Regions from separate parts of the Arthrobacter sp. Y3221114 genome, predicted to be linked through region 2. Evidence: predicted binding sites of a transcription regulator. Region 2 holds the regulator's gene; the other holds the start of a gene.

Region 1 (14,858 bases), on a different contig from region 2:
TCTCCAGCGGCGACCCGCTAGGAACGCTGGAACTGGCGGCACTGATCGGGTTGGCCGCGGCGATCGGCCGGTTCAGCGTGTGGCGGATGGTGGACATCCGCTGAGCCGGCGCGAACCCAAGGGCGTCCCCCTGCTCCCCGTCAGCGCCCCGCTGGTTCACCCCGGCGGTGAGCGCCGCCGTCGTTATTAGGAGCCTGAGGGCGTGTCAGTGGAAAATGGGCGCATGTCTGTTTCCACTACCGAAACCAAGCGGCCCGCCATCACGCTGACCATCGCCGGCTCCGAAGCCACCGGAGGCGCGGGAGCTCAGGCGGACCTGAAGACCTTCCAGGCTTTAGGTACCTACGGCATCACCGCCCTGACCTGCATCGTGTCCTTCAATCCCAAGGACAACTGGAACCACCGCTTCGTCCCGGTGGACGCCGGCGTCATCGCCGATCAGTTGGAGGCCATCCAAACCTGTTATGAAGGGTCGCTGAAAACGGTAAAGCTGGGCATGCTCGGCTCGCCCGCGACCATCGACACCGTCGCGGCGGCACTGCAGAACCAGGAATGGGACAACATCGTGCTGGACCCGGTACTCATCTGCAAGGGGCAGGAACCCGGCCACGCGCTCGACACGGACCAGGCACTAAAGGCGCAGGTGCTGCCGCTGGCCACCTTCGTCACCCCGAACCACTTCGAAGCCGAGTCCCTCTCCGGGATCACGATCACCGACGTCGAGGACCTGAAACGGGCCGCCAAAATCATCCACGAGGCCTCTGGCGCCGCGGTGCTGGCCAAGGGCGGGGTGCGCCTGGCCGGCCCGGACGCGGTGGACGTCTTCTACGACGGCGAGACGCTCGAAGTGCTGTCCGCGCCGAAGGTCGGCGAAGTGGCCGTCTCCGGCGCCGGCTGCTCCCTGGCCGCCGCGGTGACGGCCGAACTGGCCAAGGGCGCCACCCCGCTGCAGGCGGCCAAAACGGCGAAGGACTTCGTCACCGAGGGCATCAAGGCCCGGGTTTCCTCCAACGCCCCGTTCGACGCACTCTGGCAGGGCGGCGCCGCGCTGTCCTGACCTGCGCGCCCCGGCGAGCGCCCCGTTTCCGGGCCAGGTGGCCTTCTTAAAAGCCGACGGCGGCGCCCTCCCCGGGAAGCCCGCAAGCCTCCGGTGGGTGGGCACCGCCGTCGTCAGCGGTTGACGGAGTCAGACCGTCTGGACGGCGATCTCCGCGTCCAGGCGGGGCAGCCGCGGGAACCAGGGGTTCTCGCCCGGGGTGCCGACGTTGACCACCATGAAGGTGCGGTGGGAGGTACCGGCGTTGAAGTCCTCGTCGATGCCAGCGGCGTCGAACGCGCCCATCGGGCCGGCGTGCAGGCCCACGGCGCGGATGGCCATGATGAAGTAGCCGGCCTGCAGCCACGCGTTGTTCTTGGCGACCTCTGCACGCATTTCGGCGTTGTCGTCGAACATTGCCTTGCGCTCGGGAGCGTGCGGGAAGAACGTCTCAAAGTGCTCGTGCCAGTCGGCGTCGTAGCTGAGCACTGCGACCATCGGAGCCGTCAGCGTCTTGGCGCGGTTGCCTTCCGCCATGCGGGCGCCCAGCTTTTCGCGGGCCTCGGCGGAGCGGACCCAGGTGATGCGCAGCGGCTGGTTGTTCATCATGGTCGGGCCCATCTTGGCCAGCTCATAGATGGCCGCGAGCTGCTCGTCCGAGACCGGCTCGGTGGAGAAGGTGTTCGCGGTGCGGGCTTCCAGGAACAGCTGGTTCGCGGCCTCGCGGTCCACGGACAGCTCGTTCTCCAGGCTGACGTCAACGGTTTCGACGCTCATGTGACTCCTTAGTTGAGGGATGGGTCTACAGGGTTGAACACCGCCTCTCCACGCCGGAATTTCCTGCCTGCCTGTGAGGTTCGTTACGTCTCCGGCCCCCTGGGCCGCGGCATGGCATGCCGACACGCCTGGATGGTGGCCGCCTGCGGGAGCTCATGCCCCGTTCCGTGCGCCCTTGTTGCATCGGCAAGACCGCAGCCCACCACTAGGGTGGAGCGAAACAGGAAGGCGGCATTCGTTGGTTAAGACCATGCAGGCCATGACCTACTCCCGTTACGGCGGGCCGGAGGTGCTGGAGCAGTCGGAGGTTTCGCGGCCGAAGGTGGCACCGGGTTCGGTGCTCATCCGGGTCAAGGCAGCCAGCGTGAACCCGGTGGACTGGAAGGTGATGTCCGGCGGACTGGACTCGATGCTGGACGTCCACTTCCCGGTGATCCCCGGCTGGGACGTGGCCGGGGTCGTCGAGGAAGTAGGACCGGATACCCCCGAATTCACGCCCGGCGACGAGGTCTATGCCTACGGCCGCCGGGACACCGTAAGCGGCGGCACGTACGCGGAGCTCGTGGCGCTGCCGGTATCCATGGTGGCGCGCAAGCCGGAATCGCTGAGCTGGGAGCAAGCAGCCGGCCTGCCGCTTGCAGGCATGGTGGCGCAACGGACCCTGAACGCCTTGGCCCCCGCAACCGGCGAGACGCTCCTGATCCACAACGGTTCCGGCGGGGTCGGTCGAATTGCCATCCAGCTCGCCGTCGAGCGCGGCCTCCGGGTCATCGCCACCGCCTCGAAGCAACACCACCAACGGCTCCGGGACCTGGGGGCCGAGCCAGTGGAATACGGGGACGGGCTGGTGCACCGCGTGCGCGGGCTCGCCCCGCAGGGCGCGGACGCCGTCGCGGACTTCGTGGGAGGCGTCCTGGAGGACACATTGGCCGTGCTGCGCAACGGCGGACGGCACGCGTCGATCGCCGATCCGACCGCGGCAAAACGCGGCGGCCACTATATCTGGGTACGTCCCGACGGTACCGAGCTCGCGCGGCTGAGCGAACTGGCCGACGCCGGCAAGCTCACCGTGGACATTGCTCGCACGTTTTCGATGGACCAGGCCGCGGACGCGATGCGCTACAGCCAGGAAGGCCATGCCTCCGGCAAGATCGTGCTGACAACGTTCGCGGGACACGCCGGCTAAAGGGCAACGCCGAATAAGGGGTCACGCCGTAGAAGGCGGCGCGGCCACGACACGGACGCCTGGACCCCTCACGACGACGGGCCCGCCTGCAGCGGTTAAGCTGCGGGCGGGCCCGTCGGCGCAGTCGGCGCAGTCAGTCCTTCTGCGACGCCCGGCCCTGCGGCGCCAGCTCGGCCAGCAGTTCCTTGAGCCGCGCGTCCGTCAGGTACGTCATGCCGGTGAGGACGTCGGTGATCCGGCGTCGGTCTTCGGGCCTGAACCGCGTGCTGTCCAGCATGTCGGAGACCCACAGCCCGTCCATCGCCAGCCTGACGATGATCCCGATGATGCCAACGGGCTCGCGCGGGTCAAGATCCTGCCGATCCAGCCGCTGGTTCAGGTAGACCAGCGATTCGGCCAGGTTCGGTTGCCGTATCGCCGTGGACAGCAACGCCGTCTGGTTGCGGTCGTTGTTGGCCTGGGCGTCGGAAAACGCCGCGATGTAGGCGCGCTCCTCGGCGCCCAGCGGCTCCGGATCGGCGTCGGCACGCTCGCCCAGCTCGTGCACCAATTCCATGATGATCGCCTCGACGTCGCGCTCGACCTCGTCGATCGGCGCCCCAGGTTCGAACATGTTGCCCTCCCGTAGTTCCCGGCGGGTTTGCCGCCTTGGCCAGTCTATCCACCGCGGCGCGGCGCTGCCGCCCCTCGGTTTTGTCCGCCGCTCCTGCCCGGCTCCGCCCACATCGTAGTCAACTATTACGACGCCGAAGCCCGTCTTACGTGCCGCGCGTCACCCCGTCACGCGCCGCGGATAGTCTGTACAGGCAACTAATCAACTCCCGCGGGGAAGGAGCAGCGTGGCCACCACCAGCGCCGTCCGGCCGCGGGCCGACGCGGCATGGATCGTCGTCGTTCTCGCCGGCGTTACAGCCGCGATGCACATCTGGAAGCTGCCTTCCGCCATTCCCGTCATCCAGGACGAGCTCGGCATGTCCCTGGTGCAGGCCGGAGTGCTGCTGGGAGTGGTGCAGGTGGCCGGCATGGTCGGCGGCCTGGCGGTATCCCTGCTCGCGGAGATGATCGGCGCGCGCCGCTGCCTGCTCGCCGGCCTCTGGCTGCTCATCATCGGATCGGTCATCGGGGGCTTCGCCGACTCGGCCGCCCTGCTGATGGCCTGCCGGGCCCTCGAAGGCGCGGGCTTCCTGCTGACCACGGTGGTGGCGCCCGGGCTGATCCGGGCGAACACTCCCGGCGTCCGGGTCAACCTGGCGGTCGGCTTCTGGAGCGCGTACCAGGGCTTCGCGACCTTCGCCGGCCTGGTGGCCAGCGCGCTCATCCTGCAGGCCACAAGCTGGCACACGTGGTGGTGGATCATGGCCGCCCTGACGCTCATACCGATCCCGCTGGTGCTGAAGTTCGTGCCGCAGGACCCGGCGCGCGGCCGGTCCGGCCTGCCTGCGGCCACCCGTCGCATCGGCCGCACCGTCCGGTCCGGCAAGCCGTGGATCGCCGGCGTGGTGTTCGCCTGCTACACCGTCCAGTGGATGGCCGTCGTCGGCTTCCTGCCCACCATCTACGAGCAGAACGGGGTCACCGGCATCTGGCCGGGCATCCTGTCCGCGGTGGTGGGCGGCCTCAACGCGTTGGGGGCCATCGGTACCGCTCCCCTGCTGCAGCGCGGCGTCCCTCCGCGTCTGCTGATCATCCCCACCTTCATCCTGATGGGCACGACGACGGTGCTCACCTTCGGCATCGACTGGACCGTGGCGCCGGGCGGCATGGCCATCCAGTTCGCCTGTGTGGCGCTGTTTTCCATGGTGGGCGCGGTGATCCCGTCCACCCTCACCCGCATGGCCGTGGACCTGGCGCCGGCGGACGGGTCGCCCCCGGCCGCCATGGGATTGATGCAGCAGATCTTCAACGTCGGCAACTTCACCGGCCCGGCCATCGTCGCCTGGCTGGCCACGGTCACCGGCGGCTGGCAGTCCACCTGGTGGATGACCTGCACGTTCGCGGCCCTTGGCATCGGCCTGAGCCTGTACTTGAGCGAGAAACGCCTCGGGCTCAGCTTCGCCCACCGGTAAGGTCCGCGGCCGGCGGCCGGGCAGCGGGGTCCGGGCAGCGGGGTCCGGGCAGCGGGGTCCGGGCAGCGGGGTCCGGGCTGCGGGGCCGGGTTACGGGGGCCGGCGTGGACCTCGGGTCCGGGGGCTTCGCTCCCAGGTATCGGACTATCTGCCCATCTTTGGCGACCGGTAAAGCGCGCTGACTAGGCAAAACGCCAGGAGCCGCCGCCTATACGTGGGAGCGAGGAACGCCGGGGGCGCGAATCCCAGCCATTCCCAGCGAAGTCCAGTGGGCCGCCTTCGAACCCCTGCCACCCTTGCCACCCGACGCAGAATTCGCCCTGCGGTGGCGCACCGCCGTCGGACTCTTGCCCTCGCCCCTGCCGAGGAGGAAGCTGGAATCACGGCAAGCGGCCATCCCCTTTTCCACAGGAGTGATCAGTCATGACCGATGCGGCCCAGTCCCCGGACCAGCCCCTGACCAACCGCCAGGGCCACAAGGTCTACGACAACCAGAACACGCGAACCGTCGGCGCCCGCGGCCCGGCGACTCTGGAAAACTACCAGTTCCTGGAGAAGATGAGCCACTTCGACCGCGAGCGCGTGCCCGAACGCGTGGTGCATGCGCGCGGCATCACCGCCTTCGGCTACTTCGAGGCCTACGGCAAGTGGGGGGACGAGCCGATCTCCAAGTTCACCCGCGCCAAGCTGTTCCAGGAAGCGGGCAAGCGCACCGACCTCGCCATCCGCTTTTCCACCGTGGCCGGCGGCCGTGATTCCTCGGAGGTAGCCCGAGACCCGCGCGGGTTTGCCGTGAAGTTCTATACCGAGGACGGCAACTGGGACATGGTGGGCAACAACCTGGGCGTGTTCTTCATCCGCGACGCGCTCAAGTTCCCCGACTTCATCCACTCCCAGAAGCCGGACCCGGTGAACTTCGAGGCGTCGGTGCCGAACCGGGCAATGGACTTCTTCAGCCAGTCCCCCGAATCCATGCACATGGTCATGTTGGTCTTCAGCCCCCGCGGCATCCCTGCGGACTACCGGCACATGCAGGGCTTCGGCGTGAACACCTACAAGTGGGTCAACGCTGCCGGCGAGACGGTGCTGGTGAAGTACCACTGGATGCCCAAGCAGGGCGTGAAGTCGCTGACCGCCGAGGACGCCGCGAACGTGCAGGCGCAGACCCTCGGCTCACACACCAAGGACCTGTACGACGCCATCGAAGCCGGTAATTACCCCGAGTGGGAGCTCGTGGTGCAGATGATGTCCGACGACGAGCATCCCGAACTCGACTTCGACCCGTTGGACGACACCAAGGTCTGGCCCGAGGAACAGTTCCCTCCCCAGCCGGTCGGCCGGATGGTGCTGGACCGCACCGCCCAGAACTTCTTCGCCGAGAGCGAGCAGATTGCGTTCGGCACCGGCGTGCTGGTGGACGGCCTGGACTTCTCCGACGACAAGATGCTGGTGGGCCGCACGTTCTCCTACAGCGACACCCAGCGGCACCGGGTAGGCCCGAACTACCTGCAGCTGCCGGTCAACAGCCCGAAGGTGCCGGTGGCCACCAACCAGCGGGACGGCCAGTTGACCCACTTTGTGGACACCGTGCCGGGCCAGAACCCGCATGTGAACTACGAGCCCACCATCACCGGCGGACTGCAGGAGGCGGAGAAGGATTCCGGCTACCACCACGCCATCGGGCCGGAGATCAGCGGCCGGCTGACCCGGGAACGGATCGAGCGGACCAACGACTATCTGCAGGCCGGCCAGCGGTTCTACCTGCAAGAGGGCTGGGAGCGCGAGGACCTGATCACCAACCTGACCAACGCCTTGTCCCAGTGCGACAGACCCGTTCAGGAACGCATGCTCTGGCACCTCTACATGATCGCGGACGAGCTCGGCGCGGGCGTGGGCGGCGGCATCGGCATCTCGCTGGACGAGGTGAAGGACCTTGGGCCGCTGGCCAGCCAGAACCTCTCCGAAGCGGAGCAGCAGTGGATGGCCAACCTCGGCAAGAACGGGCCGCGGGACGTCTCCGGGCTGACCATGACGCACTGCGTGCCCAACGAACGCGTAAAAGTGGAGCGGTAGCCTTCACCCCGCAACTGCAGCATCAGGCGGCCGTTGACCTGCGGCGATGTTTGAGGCAACTTCCGAATCCCGCACGGATTCCCGGGCGGCCACCACCGCACCGGCCCTCGCCAAGCCGTGGCATCCGCGGTAGCGTCTGTGCATGCGAGTCGCGGTGGTCGGAGCCAGCGGAAACGTCGGTACAGCAGTGCTGCGCCGGCTGCAGAAGGCGCGGGGCGAACGTGCTGACGACGTGGAAATCGTCGGCATTGCGCGGCGCGTGCCCGATGCCACGACGGAACCGTACGACGGCGTCACGTGGGTGTCAGTGGACATCGCCTCCCGTGATGCCCGGGAAAGGCTCACCCAGGCTTTCAAGGGATGCGACGCCGTCGTCCATCTCGCGTGGCTTCTGCAGCCGAACCACGATGAATGGCAGTTGCGCCGGGTGAACGTGGACGGCACCTCGAACGTGCTTGCCGCTGCCACCAGCGCCGGCGTCGGGCAAGTGGTCTGCGCATCGTCGCTCGGCGCGTACAGCCCGGGTCCGAAGCACTCCCGTGTCCGCGAGGATTGGCCGGCCAGAGGCATCGCCAGCTCGCACTACAGCCGGTTCAAGGGCCAGCAGGAAGCGCTGTTGGACCGGTTCGCCGACGACCACCCGGAAATCAAGGTGGCACGGCTGCGGCCCGGCCTGATATTCCAAGCCGAGGCAGGCAGCCAGATCGGCCGCTACTTTGTGGGCCGGTGGATCCCCAAGTTCTTCATCAATCGGCTGCGGCTGCCGCTGTTCCCGTTTCCCGAGGAGTGCATCTTCCAGGCATTGCATGCCAATGACGTGGCGGACGCCTATTGGCGGGTGCTGGACCAGGGCGCGAGGGGCGCCTTCAACGTTGCGGCCGAGCCGGTGGTAACGCCCGGCCTCGTCGCCTCCCTGTTCGGCGCCCGGCGCTGGCTGCCCGTTCCCGTGCCGCTGGTGCGACAGTTGGTCGGCGCCGCGTGGTCCGTCCGGCTGCTGGCCAGCGACCCCGGCTGGGTGGACATGGCCCGCTACGCTCCGGTCATGGACACCAGCCGGGCCAGGGACGAACTCGGCTGGGTGCCGCAGGTGGATTCGTTGTCGGCGATCCGTGAAGTCCTGGCGGGAATGGCCAAGGCCGGAGGGGTTACGGAATCCCCCGCGATGCGCCCGCGCAGCCGCTGGACCCGTGCGAAGCCGAGGACCGGCGCGTAGTGTGGCCCCATGGGCATGCCGCGCGATGAGCGCAATGCCCGGTCTGATCCCACAGGACGACCCGCTCGAGAAGGAGAACCTGATGAATCCGAATGAGAATCCGCGCCCGGAACACCCGGACGACCTGAATGAAGAAGATCCGAGCCAGCCCGCCGGCGCAGGTGGCCTCGACGACGGCGACGACAAGGAAGCCGACGAGGCCCACATCCCGGTCCACGGCGACGAGAAGGTCGCCGACGACTTGGTCAAGAAAGCGTACGGAGAGGACGCACCCAACGCGCCTTTCCCCGGCTGACCTGGCAACGCCCACCAACGGTCTACCTAGCACCGCCCACCAACCGTCTACTGACAGGAGCACGCTGTGAAAGGGAAACTCACATTCGGCACCGGCATCGCCCTCGGATTCGTCCTCGGCTCGAAATCCGGAAGGTCCGCCTACGATTCGCTGAAGGCCAAGGCCCAGGAGTTCTGGCAGAATCCGGCGGTTCAGGAAAAAGTCCACGAAGCCACCGGCATGGTCAAGGAGAAGGCCCCGGGTGTCGCTGACCGTGTCACCGAAGCGGCCAAGAAGGCCGGGTCTGCGGCATCCGCCAAGCTGCCCGGCAACCACGGTTCGGGGAAGGACGGCGGCGGCACCACTGCCACCACCGGCCCGACGACCACCCTCGGCGACACCGTCTCCGATCCGGCGCACAGCGACGAACTCGGGCAGAGCTGGACGGGCGAGGGAGGCGCCATGCCAGGGGGACCCGCCACCAGTAACAGGGACGACGACCTGCGCCCGCCTGGCGTGTGACCTGCTCGGGACTTGGGCAAGCGAGTCCCTCTCCGGGCTTGGCTTGCAGCAACGGCAGAAGGAAGGACTGGCATGACCGAGAACGACAACGGCCAGGTCAAGGGTCCGCGGGACCAGTCGGGAACCGGGGCAGATCCGTCGGCGCCGGACACTCAAGAGGAGACGGTTGATTCCGCCCCCGAGCCCGAGGGCAAGGAGGGCATGAACATCGCGCCCGGACCGGCCGAAGAGAAAGACCGGGAAACCCCGGACGACCGCGGGCTTACGACCGACACCAGCCCGAGCGACTGATCAACCGCGGGCATGGCAGCGGCCGCCGAGATTCCGGCCGCTGCCATGCCCCGTTTCGTTCGTGGATCAATCCGCCTTGACCACGGGCAGGTCGCTCCACTCGGTGGTGTAGCGCGGCGAGGAGAACTCACGTTTCATTGACCACGCCGCCGGGGCGGCCAGCCCGCCCTGACCGAGACCGATCGCGGCTTCGCCGAACTTGGAACGCACGGCGCCCAACAGGTCGCCGATGTTCCGCTGTTCCAAATCGCTGACGAAGGGGTCGAAGGTCTGCTGCCCGGCGGCAGGCTCCAGCCCCGACAACAGCACCCCGGCCCGGACATAGTGGGCGCCGGGCACCAGGCAACCGCGCATCGCAGCCACGGCAGCCTTGGTCAGCTGGATTGGGTCCTGCGTAGGCGTCGACAAGTGGACGCTGGCCGCGGGAAACGCCGCCTCGCCACCGGCGAACCTGCTGGTCCCCGCCGTCACCGTCAGCACCGAGGCACGCAGTCCCTCGGCTGCCATCCGGGCCGCCCCGCGCTGGGCGTAAACCGCCATCACTTGGTCCATCTCCTCGAGCGTGGTCACCGGCGTGGAGAAACTTCGCGAGAACATGATCTGCTGCTTGTCGGCCCGCTCCTCCGTGTGCGGGATGCAGGGCGTCCCGTTCAGTTCCAGCACGGTTCGCTGCAGCACCACGGAGAACTTCTTGCGGATCGCCTGCGGGTCCGCGGCCCTCAGGTCCGCGATCGACTCGATCCCGAGGGCGTTCAGCCGTTTCCCGGTCCGCCCGCCCACGCCCCACAGCCCGGTGACCGGCACCCGCGACTGGATCCATGCGATGTCGGAAGCGGGCATCGAGCCCAGCGAGCACACCCCGGCCATCTGGGGATTCCGCTTGGCAACGTGGTTGGCGAACTTCGCCAACGTCTTGGTCTGGGCCACGCCAACGCTGACCGGCACGCCCACCTGCCGGATCACGGAGGCCCGGATCCGGCCGGCAGTTTCCACCAACTGGTCCTCATCGCCGGGCAGGCCCAGGAAAGACTCGTCGATCGAATAGACCTCCTGCCACGCCCCGAACCGGCCTAGCACTTCCATCACCCGGGCGCTCAGGTCCCCGTACAGCTCGTAGTTGCTGGAGCGCGCGACCAGCCCCCAAGCCTTGGCCCGCGGCGCCACCTGGAACCACGGCGTCCCGGTCTTCAGCCCCAACTGCTTGGCTTCCTCGGAGCGCGCCACCACGCAGCCGTCATTGTTGGAGAGCACGACGACGGGGCGCCCCTCGAGGGATGGATCGAAGACCCGCTCGCAGGAGACGTAGAAATTGTTGACGTCCACCAGCGCGATCCGTTCGCCGGGCCGGGATCCGGGCGGCTGGCCGGAGGTTACGCCGGACGCAGGCGGTTGGCCGGGGGCCGCGGCGCCGGACCCCAATGCGGGGCCGCTAGACATGGTGCAGGCAACGGGTGGCGACGCCCCAGATGCTCAGCTCCGCGAGTTCGCCCACCTCGGTGGGGACACCGCCGTCGTCCGCCTGCAACCGCACGCCGTCCGTGGTGAGATGCAGGCGCCGCACCACCAATTCCCCGTCCAGCACCGCGATCACCACCGAACCGTCGCGCGGGGTCAGCGAGCGGTCCACGATCAGCTCATCGCCGTCGCAGATCCCGGCGGCCGCCATCGAGTTCCCGGCCACCCGCATCACAAAGGTGCTGGTCCGGTCGCGGATCAAGTGCCGGTTCAGATCGATGCCGCCGTGGAAGTAGTCCCGCGCCGGCGACGGGAAACCGCGCGCGTCCTCGGGCGTTCCGGTGCCCGTTTCGGGGCCGGCCGACGCATTCCACGGCTGCTCCAAACCGAACATCCCGGACCCCCGTCTTCGAACAAAGCTTCGAAGACAACACTAGCACCGGCCCTCCGCCGGGCCCATCCCCCGCTGCCCGAACCGCCCGCCCGTTGCATCGCTCACCGGGAACGTCGCACGAGGTGGACGGGGCCACCAGCCCCGCGCAGGTGAGTCGCCTTCGCTCAAGTTTGCGGAACTTCTGGAATAATCATCACTCGAAGGCGTTAACATGAGTCGAAGGCACTCACGTTCACAGGAGGATTATCCATGCCACTGTTCTTCGGACCAGCTTCCGGCAACGGTTCATTCGACGAGTTCCTGGCCCGCTACCTGCAGGGCCAGCGGGCGGCCCAGTCCCGCACCGTTGACCTCACCCGCCTGCTCAGCCGCCGCACCCACGAAGTGCTGGCACAGTCAGCCCGGTTTGCAGCGGGCCTCGGCCACATCGAGGTGGACGCCCTGCACATTTTGCACGTCATGGCCCGCCAGGAGCCGGCCGCCAGCCAGATCAAGCTGGCCGGCGCCGACCCGCAGGCCATCGCGCGCTCCGCCGAGCAGGGTTTGCCGGAAAAGACCGCCCCGACCCGTGAAACGCCGTCGCTGACGCCGTCCGCGCAGCGTGCCCTGCTGGACGCGCACCAGGTGGCCCGCGCGTTCGGCTCCACGTACATCGACCCCGAGCACCTGTTCGGGGCTTTCGTCCTGAACCAGGAAACCCCCGCCGGCCAGCTCCTGGCCGGCGCTGGCGTGACCCCGATGGCGCTGCAGCAGGCGGCGGAGGAAGCTGCGGCGCAGGCCGTCGGCCCCACCACAACCGCCGGGCCGCAAACGGGCGCCAATCCCCAGGCGGAAACGCCCATGCTGGACCAGTTCGGCACCGACCTGACCGCCCAGGCCCGGGAGGACCGGCTGGACCCGGTGATTGGCCGCGCCGACGAGATCGCCCAGACCATCGAGATCCTCGCCCGCCGGACCAAGAACAACCCGGTATTGATTGGCGAGGCCGGCGTGGGCAAGACCGCCATCGCCGAAGGCCTCGCGCAGGCCATCGTGGCCGGCGACGTCCCGGAGCAGCTGCGCGGCAAACGCGTGGTATCGCTGGATCTGCCGGGCATGCTGGCCGGCACCCGCTACCGCGGCGATTTCGAGGAACGCCTGACCAAGACCCTGGACGAGATCAGCGCCGCCGACAGCGAGCTGATCGTGTTCATCGACGAACTGCACACGGTCGTCGGCGCCGGCGGGGGCGGCGAGGGCGGCATGGACGCCGGCAACATCCTCAAGCCCCGGCTGGCACGAGGTGAGCTGCACCTGGTCGGCGCCACCACGCTGGGCGAGTATCGCAAGGTGGAGAAGGACCCCGCCCTGGAGCGCCGCTTCCAGCCGGTCATGGTCGGCGAGCCCTCGGTTGAAGACGCCGTGCAGATCCTGTCCGGGCTGAAGGACCGCTATGAGGAACACCACCAGGTGGCCTACACCGACGAAGCGATCCGCGCCGCCGTCGAGATGTCCTCCCGCTACATTACCGACCGGTTCCTGCCGGACAAGGCGATCGACCTGATCGACCAGGCCGGAGCGCGGCTGAGCCTGCGGCGCGGCCCGCGCGTCGACGTGGAGGCTTTGCGCGGCCGGCTGGCAGAGCTCGAATCGGCCAAGAACGCCGCCGTCGCCGAGGAACGCTACGAGGACGCCTCGAAGCTGCGCGACGAGATCGAAGAGCTGCAGGCCAGGCTGGAAGCCGCCTCAGCCCACCAGCCGGCCTCCGAAACCGCCGAAGACCACGACGGCGGGGCCCGCCCCGGCGTCGCGCCCACCGATGTGGTGGGCGAGGCCGAGATCGCCGAGATCATCTCCCGCGCCACCGGCATTCCGGCCGCCCGGCTGACGGAGGGCGACCGGCAGCGGCTGGCCCGGCTGGAGGAGGACCTGCACGTCCGGGTTATCGGTCAGGACGACGCTGTGACCGCTATCGCCAAGTCGGTGCGGCGCAACCGCACCGGGATGGGGGACGAGGGCAGGCCCGTCGGCAGCTTCTTGTTCCTGGGTCCCACCGGCGTGGGCAAGACCGAGCTGGCGAAGGCACTGGCGGAGTCGCTGTTCGGCGACGAGGACGCCATGGTCCGCTTCGACATGAGTGAATACGGCGAGCGCCACACCGTCTCGCGGCTGGTCGGCGCGCCTCCGGGCTACGTGGGCTACGGCGAGGCCGGCCAGCTGACCGAGCGCGTCCGCCGGCGCCCGTACTCGGTGGTGCTGCTGGACGAGGTGGAGAAGGCCCATCCGGACGTGTTCAACCTGCTGCTGCAGGTCCTCGACGACGGACGCCTCACCGACGGGCAGGGCCGCACCGTGGACTTCCGCAACACCGTGGTGATCATGACCTCCAACCTCGGGTCGGAGTTCCTGGCCAGCAAGGGCGGAGCGCTGGGCTTCACCGCCAACAACGGCGTGAACGGCTTCGGGAGCGCGCAGGATCTGCGCGCCCGGGTGATGGGCCGGCTGCGCGAAACCATGCGGCCGGAGTTCCTGAACCGGATCGACGAGATCGTGCTGTTCCGCAAGCTGGAGCAGGAGCAGCTGCGTTCCATCGTGCGGCTGCAGTTGCGAAAGACCGAGGCCCGGCTGGCGGCCCAAGGCATCGAGCTGGAGGTTGGCGAGGACGCCGTGGCGTGGATCGCCGAGGCCGGCTACGAGCCCGAATACGGCGCCCGGCCGCTGCGCCGAGTGATCCAGCGAGAGCTGGATGACCGGATCGCGGACCTGCTGGTGGCCGAGGCCGTTACCGAAGGCGGGCGGATCCGCGTCGCCTCCGGCGACGATGGGCTGCGGGTCGCAGCGGACAGCATGGCCGCGGCGGCGTAGCTGCGGCGACCGCACGACAGGGGCTGGCCGCGATGGGGCGACGGCGGGGCACTCCACCGGATGGGGTGCCCCGCCACCGCTGCCTCCGGCTCACGCCAGCGACAGTGCGTAGGACAAAACGAACCCTGCGGCCGTGCTCATGGCGACCGCCGGGCCACCGTGTTCGTAGGCCTCGGGCATAAGGGTGTCGGCCAAGGAGGCAATCACCGCCCCGGCCGCGAAGGCCAGCGGCAACGAGATGGATTCCGGGTCGGTGGCGGACAGCGGGCCCGCACCGATGATGACGGCGATGACCAGCAGGACTCCGCAAGCGCTCCAGAGCCCGATGACCGCGAGCGCCGACTTGCCCTGGCTGCGCATGGAAGCGGCTCCCACCAGCGCCTCGGGCAGGTTGGAGACGAAGATCGCAGCGAGCAGGGCCAACCCGCCGGTACCCTCGCCCAAAGCCACACCCATCGCGAGGTTCTCCGGCACGCCGTCGAGCGTGACCGCGGCCAGCAGCGCCAGGCCTGCAGTGCCCCGGGTGGTCTCGGCCGTAGGTGCATGCTCCGCGGCAGCCGCATTGGTATCCAGCTTGGCGCTGCCCTGGTACTCGGCGGCCGGCGTGGAACGGGACGAGGGCTGCGCCCATCGGTCCAGCAGCGCGCTCAGCGCTGTGAACACCGCTGCCCCAACGCCCAGGCCGATCACCGCGCGCCAGATGCCGCCACGCTCGTAGGAGTCTTCA
Region 2 (14,858 bases):
TAGCCGTACCGGCGGAATGACACCGGCAGGGGGCGCCCCGGCGCCCAGCCGCAGATGACGGGTTGGCCTCCGGACCGTCGGAGGCCAACCCGTCACCGTCCGGGGCTCCCGTGCCCATAGACTTTGTGACAACTGAAAGGAGGCGCCTGCATGGCTAGCCAGGACTGGGTCGAGAAGGACTTCTACAAGATCCTCGGTGTCTCCAAGGACGCATCCGATGCGGACATCAAGAAGGCGTACCGCAAGCTCGCGCGGACCCACCATCCGGATACCAACCGGGGGGATGAAGGTTCGGAAAAGAAGTTCAAGGACATCTCCGAGGCCTACTCGGTCCTCTCGGACCCGGGGGAGCGCGAGCAGTACGACGCGATCCGCGCCATGGGCAGCGGCGCGCGCTTCAGCGCCGGGGGACCCGGCAGCGCCGGCGGGCCGGGCGCAGGCGGTTTCGAGGACATCTTCGGCAACCTGTTCGGCCAAGGCACCCGCACCCGTGCCGGCTCCGGGGGCACGGTGCCGCCGGAGTTCGCCGATCTGTTCGGCGGCTTCGGCGGTTTCCCGCAGCAGCAGCAGCCGCCGCGCAGGGGCGCCGACCGCACAGCGACCACCAGCATTTCCTTCGCCGGTTCCATTAACGGCACCACCATCGGGTTGCGCGAACCCAGCGGCGAGGTGATCGACGTGCGGATCCCGGCCGGGATCAAAGACGGCCAGAAGGTCCGCGTCCGCGGCAAGGGCCAGCCCGGCCCCGCCGGCGCGGGAGACCTGATGGTGACCGTCAACGTCAAGCCCCACCCGTTCTTCCAGCGCGACGGCGACAACATCCGGATCCACGTCCCGGTCACGTTCCCGGAGGCCGCGCTGGGCGCGCAGATCGACGTTCCGACCCTGAGCGGTGAGTTCGTCAAGGTCAAGGTGCCGGCAGGAACACCCTCCGGCCGGACACTCCGCGTGAAGGGACGCGGGGTGAAGACCTCGAAGAACACCGGCGATTTGCTCGTGACCATCGACGTGGTGGTCCCGCAGAACCTTGGGAAAGAGGCCCAAGAAGCAGTCAACGCCTTCGCGGCGGCGACTGCCGGGTCCGACCCGCGCGGGAATCTTGCCGCCAAGGCCAGGTTGTAGCGGGCGGAAGTTGCAACCGGCCGGGACTGGCCGGACGGGAAACGCGCGAAGCGCAGGAGGGAGAGCACCATGAGCATCGATATGAATGCGCCGATCTTCGTGATTTCGGTTGCGGCCGAACTGGCGGACATGCACCCGCAGACCCTGCGCCAGTATGACCGTCTCGGCCTGGTCTCTCCGTCGCGCCAGCGGGGCAGGCAGCGCCGCTATTCGCAGAAGGACGTGAACACCCTGCGCGAGGTTCAGCGGCTCTCCCAGGAAGGCGTCTCGCTGGAAGGGATCAAGCGCATCCTCCAGCTGGAAAACGAGGTCGCCGCCCTCAAGGCCCAGGTCCGGGACCTCTCCGAGGAGCTGATGGCCAGGCAGCGCCGAGGCACCGACTCCAGCCGGGTGTTCGCCGCCGGCTTGGCCGGGGACGTGGTGACGCTCGCCCGCGGCCAGCGGCCGCGTCCGCGCAGCCAGGCGCTGATGGTCTGGCGTCCGCAGCGCTGATGGCCTGGCGTCCGGAGCGCTGATCCGTTCGGCCTGCGCCTATGATCGAACGCCCGCAGCTGCCGGCCCCAAGCAGGCGGCTGCGGGCAGGATGGCGGCGTGGAGCTACTTGATCATTTCGCCGTCCGGGGCGACCACGTACCAGACGTCGTTAACGCCCTGGCCGGTGGTGTCTCCCGGGGCCTTGTCCTGGGCCCAGTAGTAGATGGGCATGCCGTTCAGTGTCACCTGCTGCTGCCCGTCGGGGGTGTCAATGAGGCCCACCTCGGCGGTGACCCCGTCGAGTTCCGGCTCTTCCTCGGCCAGTACGGGTGGCCACGCGGCCAGGCAGTCGCCCGTGCAGGCGCTTTCGCCGGAGTCCGGGACGTCCTTGGTGAAGTAGTAAACAGTCATGCCTTCGCCGTCCACCACGATTTCGCCCAGGTCGGAATCGGCCGTGGTCAAGGTGGAGGCAGATCCGGACGCTTGCGCGCCGCCTGTCTCCGCGCCGTCTGTCTCCGGGGCCGCCGGCGTGGTCATTTCGGGGGCGCCGGCCGTCGGCGTCTCGACTGCCGGCGGTGCCTCCGGGCCGGCGGGCGTTTCCGTACCCGAACCGCCTCCGCAACCGGCGAGGCCCAGCATGGCAGCGCCCAGCAGGGCTGTCGCGGCTGTCTGTGTGATTTTCATGGGGCTTCCTTTGCCGTCTCCCGGGCGCTGCCCGGAGCGCGGTGCCGCGGGGCGCGGCCCGCTATTGGCAAAGACGCCGGCCGCGCCCACAATGGTTCAACGTTGGGCGAGGGAATCCCGTGGGCAGGATGAACCGGAACGCCGCCGCCGTCGTCGTACCCGGTAGGAAGCCGCGTGGGGAGGTTGCGACCGCCGGTGAGGCGGCCGGGGTTGCCGGCAGGGAGGAGGCGGCCGTGGCATTGGACGACGAGGCCGTGGCCCGCCTCTACCGCGACCATGCCACGGCGCTGCGCCGGTTCGTGCGCGCCGCGACCTCCGACGCGGACCAGGTGGAGGACGTGGTGCAGGAGACGATCCTGCGGGTGTGGAAGCGCGGCCCGGAAACCGACAACATGCGCGGCTACCTGTACCAAACCGCCCGGCACGTGATTATCGACGGCTACCGGCGCCGCACCCGGCGGCCGGGAGAGACCGGACTGGGCGAGGACGAGCCGGCCGTCGAAGAAGACCAGCTGGAGCGGCTCCTGCTCCGTGTGGTCATGGAGGAAGCCCTGGCACGCATCAGCCCCGACCACCGCAACATCATCCTTGCCCTGCATTACCAGCGGCTCACCTCGTCCGAAGCCGCCCGGTCGCTGGGCATTCCGCTGGGCACGGTGAAGTCGCGGGCGTTTTACGCGGCCAAGGCCCTGCGGGCCGTACTGGACGAGATGGGGGTGGGGCAGCCGTGAACACCAACGAGGAACAGCACCGACTGCTCGGCCTCTACGTCTTGGGCGGGCTGGACCGCCGCGAACGGGCGGGCTTCGAAGAACACCTGGCCTCCTGCCCCGCGTGCCGCAGGGAAGCCGACGAGCTGGAATCGCTGCCCGACCTGCTGGACGCGCTGCCGCGCGACGCAGCGTTGGAGCTGGCGGCGCCGCCGCAGCATGAAGTCGAGGAACGCACCCGGGAACTGGTGGATGAACTGGCCAACCGGCGGCGGAAGGAGCGACGGCGGTGGGTCGGGTTGGTGGCGGCCGTGGCGGGTGTCTGCCTGGTCGCCGGGGCGGCCATCGGGCCGTTGCTGACCCAGCAGCAGCAGCAGCCGCCGGCGACGGAGAGTTATGTGATGACTGCCGACGGCGGCCTGCAACTGGAGCTGGCACTGGTGCACAAGGCCTGGGGCACCGAGATGCAGGTAGCGGGGGAGCAGCTGCCGCGGGACGGCCTGCTCACCCTGTGGGTGACCGGAGATACCGGCTACACCTACCAGGTGGCTTCCTGGCAGGCGACGTCGGCGGGCCGCGCCACGCTCACCGCAGCCTGCGCCATGGACACCGACGAGATCGTCCAGGTGGAACTGCGCAGCGGGGCGGACGCAACGCTGGCGGCCGTGGCTACGGACTGAGCAGGAGCAGGCCCGCAACCAGGTCCCTGCGGATCAGTTCCGGCGGTAGGCGAGGTCGAAGATCATCCGGCCGGCGTCGTGGGCCTTCTGCTCGAAGCTGGTCATGGTCCGGCCGTCGAAGCGGGGCGCCCAGCCGCCGAGCTCGTCCATGCCTTCACCGGTGCTGGCATTGCCGGTACTGACCGGGATCTTGCCTTCGCGCACCGGGGCGCCGCCCACCACGCCTTCCACGCCGCTTTCCCAGACCTGGGTCAACGGGCTGTCCTTGCCGGTACGCTCGCCGGCATGCAGGTTGCGGAAGTCCGGCGAGGCATCCGCGACCCGGCGCATCTGGATCGCGTAGTCGGACCAGTCGGTGGCCAGGCGCCAGATCCCGCCCGGCTGCAGGACGCGGGCGGCAAGGCCCGCGAAGCTCTCCTGCACGAGCCGGCGCTTGTGGTGGCGGGTCTTGTGCCACGGGTCGGGAAAGAACACCCAGAGTTCGGCCACCGAGGACTCGGGCAGCATGGTCGCGAGGGCGTCCGGGGCGTTGACCTGCGCCACACGCACGTTGGACAGGCCGTGCTGGCCGATCCGCAGCAGGGTCTGCGCCAGCCCAGGCCGGTAGACCTCCAGGGCCAGGAAGTTCCACTCCGGGTGCTGCTCCGCGGCATGGCAGACGGCCTCGCCCAGGCCGGAGCCGATCTCCACGACCAGAGGTGCCTCGCGTCCGAAAGCTGCCGCCGCATCAAAGACAAAGGCCGGGTCCACGGTGGTGTCGCCGCCGTGCCGGGGGAGGTCCACGGCGAACTTCGGGCCGTATTCGTCCCAGGCTTGCTGGCGGCGGCCCTGCAGCCGTGAGCCGCGTCGTACAAAGCTGACCGGACGGGCGAGGTGGGTGGGCTGCGTGAGGCGCGCGCCGTCGTCGTGCACGGGAACATCAGGGGTGGGGGAGTCGCTGGTCATCCCCACCAGAGTATCGCCCGTGCGCGGGCGGCCCGCACGTGCTGCTAGACTTGAACTACTCGGAGGCGCAGTTTGACGCGTTTCCCTGCGTCGATGAACGCTTTCAATTGCACCGCCGCTATCCGTCTAACGACGTGACCGGGCAGATCCGGGCGGTTGGCACTGTCTGATTTTTCTTCGGCGACCCTGGGCTAACCTGCCGCGGGGACACTGACCGGAAGACATTCGCACTTTCTTATGACTACTTTTGTTGCCCTTGGCGTGCCCAAGTCCCTTGCTTCGAAGCTCGCTGCCGATGGCATTGAAGCTCCGTTCCCCATCCAGACCGAGACCCTGCCCGATACGCTGGCGGGCCGGGATGTGCTGGGCCGCGGCCGCACCGGCTCCGGCAAGACGCTGGCGTTCGCGCTGCCGCTGGTGGCCAGGCTCGCCGAGCGCGAAGCCGCCCATTTCCGCAAACCCGGACGCCCGCTGGGCCTGGTTCTGGCTCCGACCCGCGAACTGGCCACCCAGCTCAACAACACCATCGAGCCGCTGGCGGCCGAGCTGGGCCTGAACACCACGGTGATCTACGGCGGCGTCTCGCAGCAGCGCCAGGAAAAGGCGCTGCGCGCCGGCGTCGACATTGTGATTGCCTGCCCGGGCCGGCTCGAAGACCTGATGAAGCAGAAGATCATCACGCTGGAATCGGTGGAAATCACCGTCCTGGACGAGGCCGACCACATGGCCGACTTGGGCTTCCTGCCCGTGGTGAAGAAGCTGCTGGACACCACGCCGGCCGGTGGCCAGCGCATGCTGTTCTCCGCGACCCTGGACAACGGCGTGGACAAGCTCGTGCAGCGTTACCTGTCCAGCCCCTTGACCCACTCCGTGGACGACCCGCAGGCCGCGGTCACCACCATGGAACACCACGTGCTGGTGACCCGCGATGCCTCCGAAAAGAAGCAGGTGCTCAACCGGCTGGCCGCCGGTGCCGGGCGCCGCGTGCTGTTCACGCGCACCAAGCACCACGCCCGCAAGCTGGCCAAGGCCCTCACCGACGCCGGCATCCCGGCGGTGGACCTGCACGGCAACCTGTCGCAGAACGCCCGCGACCGCAACCTCGCAGAGTTCTCCTCCGGCCATGTGCGCGTGCTGGTCGCCACGGACGTGGCCGCCCGCGGCGTGCACGTGGACGACGTGGAACTGGTGATCCACGTGGATCCGCCCACCGAGCACAAGGCGTATCTGCACCGTTCCGGCCGTACCGCCCGCGCCGGTTCCGACGGCACCGTCGTGACCCTGGCGCTGCCGGAACAGCGGCTGGAAGTCGGCAAGCTGATGAAGGCCGCCGGGGTGGACGTAGCCTTCGAAAGCGTCACGGCTTCCTCGGAGCTGCTGGCGAACCTGGTGGGCGAGGTTGCCGCACCCGTGGATCCGCAGTTGCGGGCCCAGCAGCAGGCAGCGAACCTGCCGCAGCGCGGCGGTGGCACCTCGACCGGCGCCAACGCCCAGCGCAAGCGGGCCATGCGGTCCGGCGGCCGCGGCGGCCGGACCCGTTCCGGTGAAGCCCGTTCCGGCGAGGCCCGCCAGGCCTCCGGCGCCGCCCGCGCCGGCGGCCCGGAGAACGGCCAGCGCCAGCCGGCCCGCGGCGAAAGCCACGGCCAGGCCGGCCGGGACGTTGCCGCCCGCAGCCACGGCAGCCATCGCAGCGCCGCAGGTTCGGATTCCGCCGCACGCCGCGGCCAGTCGGGCACCGCAGCAGGCGGCCGCAGCGGCTCGGGGCCGGCGCGTTCCGGCGCCCCGGCCCGCTCGGGCGGCGCACAGCGCGCCGCCGGCGGTCAGCGCTCCGCGGCCGGCACCCGGCCGGTCTTCCGGTCGGAGACTCCGGCGGCCGAGCGTCCGGCCCGCCGCGGCCCGCGCCGCGCCACGGCACCGGCTTCGCAGGAAAAGCGCCGGACAAACTAGGCCGGGCGCACAGCCGAAGCCGCAGGGCGGTCCCTTCGTACGGAGGGGCCGCCCTGCGGCCTTTTGTTGCCCCAGAGGGAAAGGTCCTGTAGTGCTGGTTGCCGCGATCCTTCCCCTGTCCGCGAGATCCACGGGTCCGCCCAAACAACGCATTAGGGGGACACTCAGGGGCATCCCGTATGGCGGCCGACCGCGTCACTGGCCAGAATGGTGGGATGAAGGCACTTCTGAACGTTATCTGGCTCCTGTTCGGCGGCATTTGGCTGGCGCTGGGCTACTTCCTGGCCGGCATCGTCTGCTGCCTGCTGATCGTGACGATCCCCTTTGGCATCGCCTCGTTCCGGATCGCGGGCTACGCGTTGTGGCCGTTCGGCCGCATGGTGGTGGACCGCGGCGGGCGCACCTACTTCATGTCCACCGTGGGGAACATCATCTGGTTGCTGGTCGCCGGCATCTGGATCGCGATCGGGCATGTGCTGACAGCGGTGGCGCAGGCCATCACCATCATCGGTATTCCGCTGGCGATCGCGAACCTCAAGATGATTCCGGTGTCCCTGACGCCGCTGGGCAAGGAGATCGTGTCCACCGACCGCGCGTTCCCGGGGTATGTTCCCGGCTATCAGCCGGGCGCCGTTACGTGGCGCTGACCGGAGGATGTTGACCGGCCGACGTTGTTGGCCGGCCGGTCCCGAGGGCGGGCTACTCGATCTGCAGGCGGCGGCTGTCGCTGAGCCCCGGAATGCGGCGCGCTGAAGCCGGCACCACAAAACGCCGTCCGGTGACCACAGTGGGAACGATGCGGACGAAGTTGTTCTTTTCGCCCGACTGCCAAGGGAACAGCGGCAGCATGGCCGATTCCAGGACTTCCTCAATGGTGTCCATCCGCTGGGCGCTGCCGCGCGCCACTGCGCTCCAGGCGACGCCCGTGGTCGGATCAAAGCCGTCCACCTCCAGAACCACTTCGCCTGCAAGGGCGGCATCGAGCTTGGTGCCCGGGGCCGAGCGGAACACGATGCTGCCGTGGTCCACTACGTAATTGACCGGAAAGATCTCCGGGTGAGACTCGACGACGACTCCGAGCCGGCCGAAGTCAGCGCTGCGGAACAATTTCCAGCAATCGGCGACAGGCAGCTGTGTCGTCGATGAAGGCAGCTCGTTCGCGGCGGTCATGGTTTCAGTTTATTGATCCCTGACCGGCGGGGATAGGGTGCGCATTCGCCCGCCGGGCGCCGCTACGGGCCGCCGGAGCAGCCCCGAAATTCACGCACCGATGTGGTGCAATGCGTCCCAATATGTGCTGGAATTACCACACGAGCCGCACGCGGCTGAATGGGTCGGCCAGGCGCATCCATCTGGCTTTTGGGGAGGGCAGTGCCTGTGCCAGAGGAGGAGCGCTGCAATGTCCGAACTATCTCCGGATCTATCCGGCGAGTGGCGGTTCGATCCGGCGCATACGCGGATTGGTTTCTCCACCCGCCATGCCATGGTGACGAAAGTCCGGGGTGCGTTCAACGACGTGGAAGGCATCATCCAGGCCGACGTGGATAACCCGGCCAATTCGTCGGTCAAGGTCACGATCAAGGTCGCCAGCATCGATACCCGCAGCCCGCAACGCGACGAGCATTTGCGCACCAATGACTTTTTCGATGCGCCCAACTACCCGGAGATCACGTTCGTCAGCACCCGCATCGATCAGGTGGAAAGCGCAAACTTCATAGTGAACGGCGACCTGACCATCCGCGGCATCACCAAGCAGGTCGCGGTTCCGATTGACTTTATCGGCGTGGAGCGGGACCCGGGCGGGCAGCTCAGGGCCGGCTTTGAAGGCTCCCGGCGCATCGACCGGCAGGAGTTCGGCGTCAAATGGAACACGGCACTGGACTCGGGCGGCATGCTGGTGTCGGACCGCGTGATGCTGGAGTTCGAGGTCTCCGCCGTCAAGGTCGAGGACCCCGCCGCGCCGTAAGCAGCCGGCGCGCCCGGATAATCCGCCGCCCTCAATCCCCGGCCGGGTAGACCGACACCAGTGCCGCGAAGCCGCGCCCGCTGACCTCGCTCGTCCCTGAACCGGCCACCGTGTCGTAGGTATGCAGTGGCTGGGCCGTGCCCTCCGCCGTCGCCTGTGCCTGGCCCTGGAGCAGCACCAGGAACTGTCCGTCGGCCAGCTGCAGCGGCTGTTTTTTGGACAGCTCAACGATCAGCAGGCCGGCGCCCCAGGCCCCGCGGCGGGTCATGATGTTCAGCGCGCGGCACGGTCCCGTCGGCAGGCTGCAGTCCGTGCTGCTCCCGCCGTCGAAGCGGAAGGGGCGGTAGCGTTCCATCCGGTGCTGGCTGCCATCCACGGTCAGGAAGGCGACGTCGCCGTCCACGACGGTGAATATCCGGTCCACGCCCGGATATTCGGAGAAGCTGCCGTCCGACGTGATGTCCGCCAGGCTCAACCGCCAGCCGGGGAATCCGTCCGCGCCGGCGTCACCGGCCGCCAGTTCCCTGGTCACGCCGCCGCCGTTCCGCCACCGCTGTTCCTTGAGCGCGGCTGCGCGAATGATTTCCACTGGGACTCCTTGACCGGATGTTAAAGCTGCCGGTCCCAGTTCAGCACATAAGCGTCCTGGTAGCCGTCCGCGCCGCTGACCGCCGCGGCCTCGTTCCGTTCGAAGCCCAGCGACGTGACGATGCGCAGGGACGCGGTGTTGGCCGGATGGACCAGCGCCAGGAACGGCGGCAGTTCCAAAAACTCGTTTGCATGGGCGACGACGGCGGCGACCGCCTCGCGCCCGTAACCGCGGTGCCACACGGCGGGGTCGAAGCGGTAGTAGAGACTGAGCACGGGGCGGCCGGACAGCGCCACGTGCTTAACGCCGGCGAAGCCGATTGCGTCTTCACGGCCGGGCAGGCGGACGGCGAAGTAGCCAACGCCGTGGTTCTCCCACTGCGCTTCCCAGCGCTGGAAAAGGCCCTCGGCTTCCTCGTTCCAGATCAGCGCGTCGGAAGGATTAAACCGCGTGGTGCGCCGGTCGGAGAGGATCCTGAACATGGCGCCGATGTCCTCCGGCGTCGGCTGGTTCAGCAGCAGCCGGGCAGTCTCCAACATGGTTTCCGTCGTGGCCACCTCCGTCCTGCTTCCTTCACGTCCCCGATACAGCCTATTCGTCGGACGCCCTTCCGGGCAGGCCGCCGGAGCGACAAGATGGGTCGTGGGCAAGCAGGCTCCGCAACCTGTGGATAACTTTACTTCCAAAGTTGAGTGAAGTAGACTCAACTTAGCTTTTAGGCCAGCACTGACGCGCTGGCCAGAACCATTCCGGAGTGAACGGAGACAAGAGTTGGACGCTAAATTCACCACCAAGAGCCAGGAAGCGCTGTCGGCTGCGGCCATGAACGCCTCGACGGCGGGCAATCCGCAGATCGAGCCCGCCCACCTGCTCAAGGCCCTGATGGACCAGCGCGACGGCGTGGCCGTTGCCGTGCTGAAGTCCGCCGGGGCCGATCCGGACTCGGTGAGTGTCCAGGCGAGCACCGCGATCAAGGCGCTGCCGGCGTCATCGGGCTCCTCCGTGGCACAGGCGCAGTACTCCCGGGGACTGCTCCAAGCGGTGCAGGCCGCGCAACAGGAGGCGGAGAAGCTGGGAGATTCCTACGTCTCCACCGAGCATTTGCTGCTGGGCCTCGCGGCGGACAGCGCCGCCGTCGGGAAGATTTTGCGCGACGCCGGTGCCTCCCATGAGGCGCTCTTCGCCGCCCTGCCGGGCGTGCGCGGCGACCGGAAGGTCACCAGCGCCGATCCGGAGAACACGTTTCAGGCGCTGGAGAGGTTCGGCACGGATCTGACCGCCATCGCGCGCGCCGGGAAGCTTGATCCGGTGATCGGCCGGGACGCGGAAATCCGCCGCGTGGTCCAGGTGCTCTCGCGCCGCACCAAGAACAACCCCGTGCTGATCGGCGAACCCGGGGTCGGCAAGACCGCCGTGGTGGAGGGCTTGGCCCAACGGATGGTGGCCGGCGATGTGCCTGAATCGCTGCGCGGCAAGACGCTGATGTCGCTGGACCTCGCGGCCATGGTGGCCGGCGCCAAGTACCGGGGCGAGTTCGAGGAACGACTGAAGGCCGTGCTGGAAGAGATCAAGAACTCGGACGGGCAGATCGTCACCTTCATCGACGAGTTGCATACCGTCGTGGGCGCGGGCGCCTCCGAAGGATCGATGGATGCCGGCAACATGCTCAAGCCGATGCTGGCCCGCGGCGAGTTGCGGCTGATTGGCGCCACCACGCTGGACGAATACCGCGAGAACATCGAGAAGGATCCGGCGCTGGAGCGGCGCTTCCAGCAGGTCTACGTGGGGGAGCCGAGCGTCGAGGACACCATCGGCATCCTGCGCGGGCTCAAGGAGCGTTACGAGGCGCACCACAAGGTGTCGATCGGGGACTCCGCCCTGGTGGCGGCCGCGACGCTGTCCAACCGCTACATCTCCGGCCGGCAGTTGCCGGACAAGGCCATCGACCTGGTGGACGAGGCCGCCTCCCGGCTGCGGATGGAGATCGACTCGGCACCCGAGGAGATCGACCAGCTGCGCCGCGCCGTCGACCGCCTCACGATGGAAGAACTGGCGCTGGCCAACGAGACGGACGCAGCCTCCCGGGAACGGCTCGAGGCGCTGCGGGCCGACATGGCGGACAAGAAGGAGCAGCTGGCGGCCCTGAACACCCGGTGGGAGGCGGAGAAGGCCGGGCTGAACAAGGTGGGCGACCTGAAGGCCAAGCTGGACGAGCTGCGCTCGCAGGCGGACAAGTCCCAGCGCGAGGGCGACCTGGCCGAGGCCTCCCGGATCCTCTACGGGGAGATCCCGACGCTGGAAAAGGAGCTGGCCCAGGCGCAGGCGGCCGAGGAGCAGGGCGGCGCCGGCCGGGACCAGATGGTCTCCGAGGAGGTGACCGCCGACGACATTGCCGAGGTCATCTCCGCGTGGACCGGCATCCCCGCCGGTCGCATGCTGCAGGGCGAAAGCCAGAAGCTGCTGCAGATGGAGGAGTTCATCGGCTCGCGGCTGGTCGGCCAGTCCAAGGCCGTCGCCTCGGTTTCCGACGCGGTACGGCGCGCCCGTGCGGGCATCAGCGACCCGGACCGGCCCACCGGCTCGTTCCTCTTCCTGGGCCCCACCGGCGTGGGCAAGACCGAGCTGGCCAAGGCGCTGGCGGACTTCCTGTTCGATGACGAACGGGCCATGGTCCGGATCGACATGAGCGAGTATTCGGAAAAGCATTCCGTCTCGCGCCTGGTCGGTGCCCCTCCGGGCTACGTGGGCTACGAAGAAGGCGGCCAGCTGACCGAGGCCGTCCGCCGCCGCCCGTACTCCGTGGTGCTGCTGGACGAGGTGGAGAAGGCCCATCCCGAGGCCTTCGACATCCTCCTGCAGGTGCTCGACGACGGACGCCTCACCGACGGGCAGGGCCGCACCGTGGACTTCCGCAATGTGATCCTGGTGCTGACCTCCAACCTCGGCTCGCAGTTCCTCGTGGACCAGACGATGGACGCGGACAAGAAGCGCGAAGCAGTGCTGAACGTGGTGAACGCCAGCTTCAAACCGGAGTTCCTGAACCGGCTGGATGACGTGATCGTCTTCGACCCGCTGAGCATCGAAGAACTGTCCCGGATCGTGGATCTGCAGGTGGCGTCGCTGGCTGCGCGGCTGGCCGAACGCCGGTTGACCCTCGAGGTCACGGACGCGGCCCGCGAATGGCTGGCACTGACCGGCTTTGATCTCGCCTACGGCGCCCGGCCGCTGCGGCGGCTGGTCCAGCGCGAGATCGGAGACAAGCTGGCCCGCGGGCTGCTCGCGGGTGCGATCGGCGACGGCGACACCGTGCTGGTGGATGTACCGGAGATCGACGTCGACGGCGGGGCCGGCGGCCTCACCGTCCAGTCGAAGGTGGGGGCGGTCCGGGGCAGCTGACCCCGGGCCTCGGCCGAGTCCCAAAAGAAGTCCGGCGGCCCCGCACAGCGGTGGCCGCCGGACTGTTTCGTCCCCGGGTTACTGGTCGACGAGCGAGCCGGTGATCTCCTGGCCCTCTTCGGCGATCTTGAAGCAGTCGATCCTGCGATCGCCCTGCGCCCACGTCTCCTTCGAAGGCATGCCGTAGGAGTCCTTGAGGTCCGGCTGGTCCGCCGCGGAGTCGTTCAGGGCGACGGCGGTGCAGACCTCCTGGGCCTTGATGTTCAGTTCGTCGGCGCCCGGGAACTCTTCGTCGTCCCCGTAGGAGAAGGTGCCGACAAGTTGCGCCGTATGCGGCGTGTCACAGGTGACGACCGTCGCTTCACGCATCACGGATTCGAATTTCGTGAAGCACTGGCCCTGCTGGAAATCGAACGGCGAGACGTTCTCCGCGACAACGCCGTCCCCGTTGGGCGTCTGTGCGGCGGTTTGCGACGACGCGGGAGTGGCCGCCCCGCCGGCAGGCGAGCCGCTGGTCAGGCTGGAGACGATCATGGCGATAATCACGATGGCCACAATGACGACCGCGCCGATGATGACCAGCGGCTTCCAGTCCATTTTCCGCGCCGGGCCCGCGGCGGGATCGCCGGCGTCGTCCCCGGCGCCGTCACGGGCGCCGTTGCGGCGCAGGCCGCCGACGGCGGTGGAATACCACTTCTTCTCCGGCGCGGAGCCGTCGGAGCCGGGCGGCGCGGAGTCCCAGTCCGAGGGCGGGACGGCTGCGGCCGGCGGCGCCGGTGCCCCCGCTACGGCGGCCCCGTGGGCAGGGGGCCGAGGCGTCTCTGGCTCCGAGGTTTCCGGTGCGTCCGCGTCGTGGGCAGGGGCCGCGGAGACGTCGGGCTCCGAGGCATCCGCCGGGCCGGTGACAGGGGCGGCCGGCGCGCCGCCCGCCGCGTCTCGGTCGCGCGCTGCTGCGCCGTCCGCCGGGACGTGATCGCCCGCGGGTGCTCCCGCAGGCGCGGTGCCGCGGGCCTTGATGCTGCGGTCCTCGCGGGTACCGCCCACCAGTTCGCCGGCGGCGTCGGCTTCCTTCTCCACCGCTTCGGCTTCGGCGGCGGCCTTGGCCAGGTCGGCCTCGGTCGCGGCATCCTCACTGATGCGGGCCGGACCCAGAGTTGGCTCGGCCAGCTCTACCTCGTCGGCGCTGACGCGCAGGCTGGGATCGGGTACCTCAAGGTTCTCGGGGCGCTCCAGCGGAGGCCTCCCGTCGTCGTCAGGCAGCTTGTCCTGTTCGCTCATGGGGAAACTTGCCTTCCGTGCGTGTTGTCTTCCGGGAGAACGGGAGAACCGGTCCACGATGACTTTAGCCAACAATCCCGCGTCGCCGCACGATTTCGTCGTTTCGGAGACCGGGAGGGCCGCCTCCCGGCCCTTGTTGGCCTGCCACGAGCGGTCGGGAAAACCATGTACCCTATAAGTACGACAGAATTGATCAATTATTCCGGGGCCTCGTGCGCTAGTCGTGCGACCACTTCCGGATCGACGTACAAAGGGGGTCACGCCATGGGGCGCGGCCGTCAGAAGGCAAAAGCAACCAGGCAGGCCCGGGACATGAAGTATTTCAGCCCGGCCACTGACTTGACTGCTCTCCAGCGCGAACTCGGCGCTGCGAAACGCCATAACTCCGACACGTTTTCCGAGGAGCCATATGAGCCGGACTACTCGGACTACGAGGACAAGTACGCAGATCAGTACGACGACGACGAAGATCACGGCAGCCGCAACGTAGGTTAGCCGGCTTCGGTCGTTTCCTCCCGGACGGGAGTCTTCCGCTGCAGCACGTCCCGTGCCCGATCCTTGTTTACCGCACTGCGGCTTGGGACGCCGGCGTCCGGTCATGCTCCATGACGAGGAACACGCTCATGCCCGCGGGTCGGACAATGCATGCCCGCGGGGGCGGACAAGCTTTCCCACCCTTGCGGTGCCAGGTTCTTAGAGTTCCTGCAGCAGGATGGGATCGGTGGTCGGCTGGGGCGAGCCCCCGGCTGGTTCTACCGTGAGGCCCACGTGGGTCGCGCCTGAAATGTCCTCCAGCATATTCATGCTGGTTTGCCCCGTGGCTTCGATAAGACCTGCAGGCATGGCCCCCTTGTCGGAAATCAGCCACAGTTCGTATGTGCGGTCCTCCGCCAGCGCAGGCAGGCCTTCGGTGATCACCGCTGCTTTGCCGCTCTCGACCGAGACCGCGATGTTGACCACCGCACCATCCGGCAAACGCCCCGGTATCACCTTGGAATCCCGGGCCATCAGGACGGACAGGACTTCAGCCTGCTGGTCGGCGAGAGCCTGCAGGTGCTGCTCGGTCC

The links. The regulator HspR, encoded in region 2, represses chaperone genes until heat shock. The targets are predictions, from matches to a motif close to AAGTTGAGTCNNNNNGACTCAACTT.
Region 1: AC5RV3_RS10365 (ATP-dependent Clp protease ATP-binding subunit) is a predicted target of HspR. The motif match lies at 11,434-11,458, and genes of this name have one in related genera.

The regions. Positions count from the first base shown of each region.
Region 1 is NZ_JBNHHW010000004.1:149,476-164,333, forward strand. Features, by position in the region: gene AC5RV3_RS10300 (hypothetical protein) at 1-104, shown strand, start outside; gene thiD (bifunctional hydroxymethylpyrimidine kinase/phosphomethylpyrimidine kinase) at 224-1,057, shown strand; gene AC5RV3_RS10310 (malonic semialdehyde reductase) at 1,187-1,813, opposite strand; gene AC5RV3_RS10315 (NADP-dependent oxidoreductase) at 2,064-2,999, shown strand; gene AC5RV3_RS10320 (TetR family transcriptional regulator) at 3,133-3,612, opposite strand; gene AC5RV3_RS10325 (MFS transporter) at 3,839-5,065, shown strand; gene AC5RV3_RS10330 (catalase) at 5,489-7,138, shown strand; gene AC5RV3_RS10335 (NAD-dependent epimerase/dehydratase family protein) at 7,281-8,351, shown strand; gene AC5RV3_RS10340 (hypothetical protein) at 8,434-8,646, shown strand; gene AC5RV3_RS10345 (hypothetical protein) at 8,713-9,147, shown strand; gene AC5RV3_RS10350 (hypothetical protein) at 9,220-9,438, shown strand; gene AC5RV3_RS10355 (Y-family DNA polymerase) at 9,505-10,875, opposite strand; gene AC5RV3_RS10360 (LexA family protein) at 10,868-11,287, opposite strand; gene AC5RV3_RS10365 (ATP-dependent Clp protease ATP-binding subunit) at 11,537-14,131, shown strand; gene AC5RV3_RS10370 (ZIP family metal transporter) at 14,222-14,858, opposite strand, start outside.
Region 2 is NZ_JBNHHW010000002.1:112,467-127,324, reverse strand. Features, by position in the region: gene AC5RV3_RS04625 (nucleotide exchange factor GrpE) at 1-20, shown strand, start outside; gene AC5RV3_RS04620 (DnaJ C-terminal domain-containing protein) at 151-1,122, shown strand; gene AC5RV3_RS04615 (heat shock protein transcriptional repressor HspR) at 1,192-1,614, shown strand; gene AC5RV3_RS04610 (COG4315 family predicted lipoprotein) at 1,720-2,280, opposite strand; gene AC5RV3_RS04605 (sigma-70 family RNA polymerase sigma factor) at 2,514-3,011, shown strand; gene AC5RV3_RS04600 (anti-sigma factor family protein) at 3,008-3,670, shown strand; gene trmB (tRNA (guanosine(46)-N7)-methyltransferase TrmB) at 3,704-4,615, opposite strand; gene AC5RV3_RS04590 (DEAD/DEAH box helicase) at 4,853-6,562, shown strand; gene AC5RV3_RS04585 (YccF domain-containing protein) at 6,778-7,209, shown strand; gene AC5RV3_RS04580 (pyridoxamine 5'-phosphate oxidase family protein) at 7,262-7,732, opposite strand; gene AC5RV3_RS04575 (YceI family protein) at 7,962-8,528, shown strand; gene AC5RV3_RS04570 (HutD/Ves family protein) at 8,560-9,117, opposite strand; gene AC5RV3_RS04565 (GNAT family N-acetyltransferase) at 9,138-9,674, opposite strand; gene clpB (ATP-dependent chaperone ClpB) at 9,889-12,513, shown strand; gene AC5RV3_RS04555 (septum formation family protein) at 12,592-13,791, opposite strand; gene AC5RV3_RS04550 (DUF3073 domain-containing protein) at 14,056-14,286, shown strand; gene AC5RV3_RS04545 (anti-sigma factor) at 14,485-14,858, opposite strand, start outside.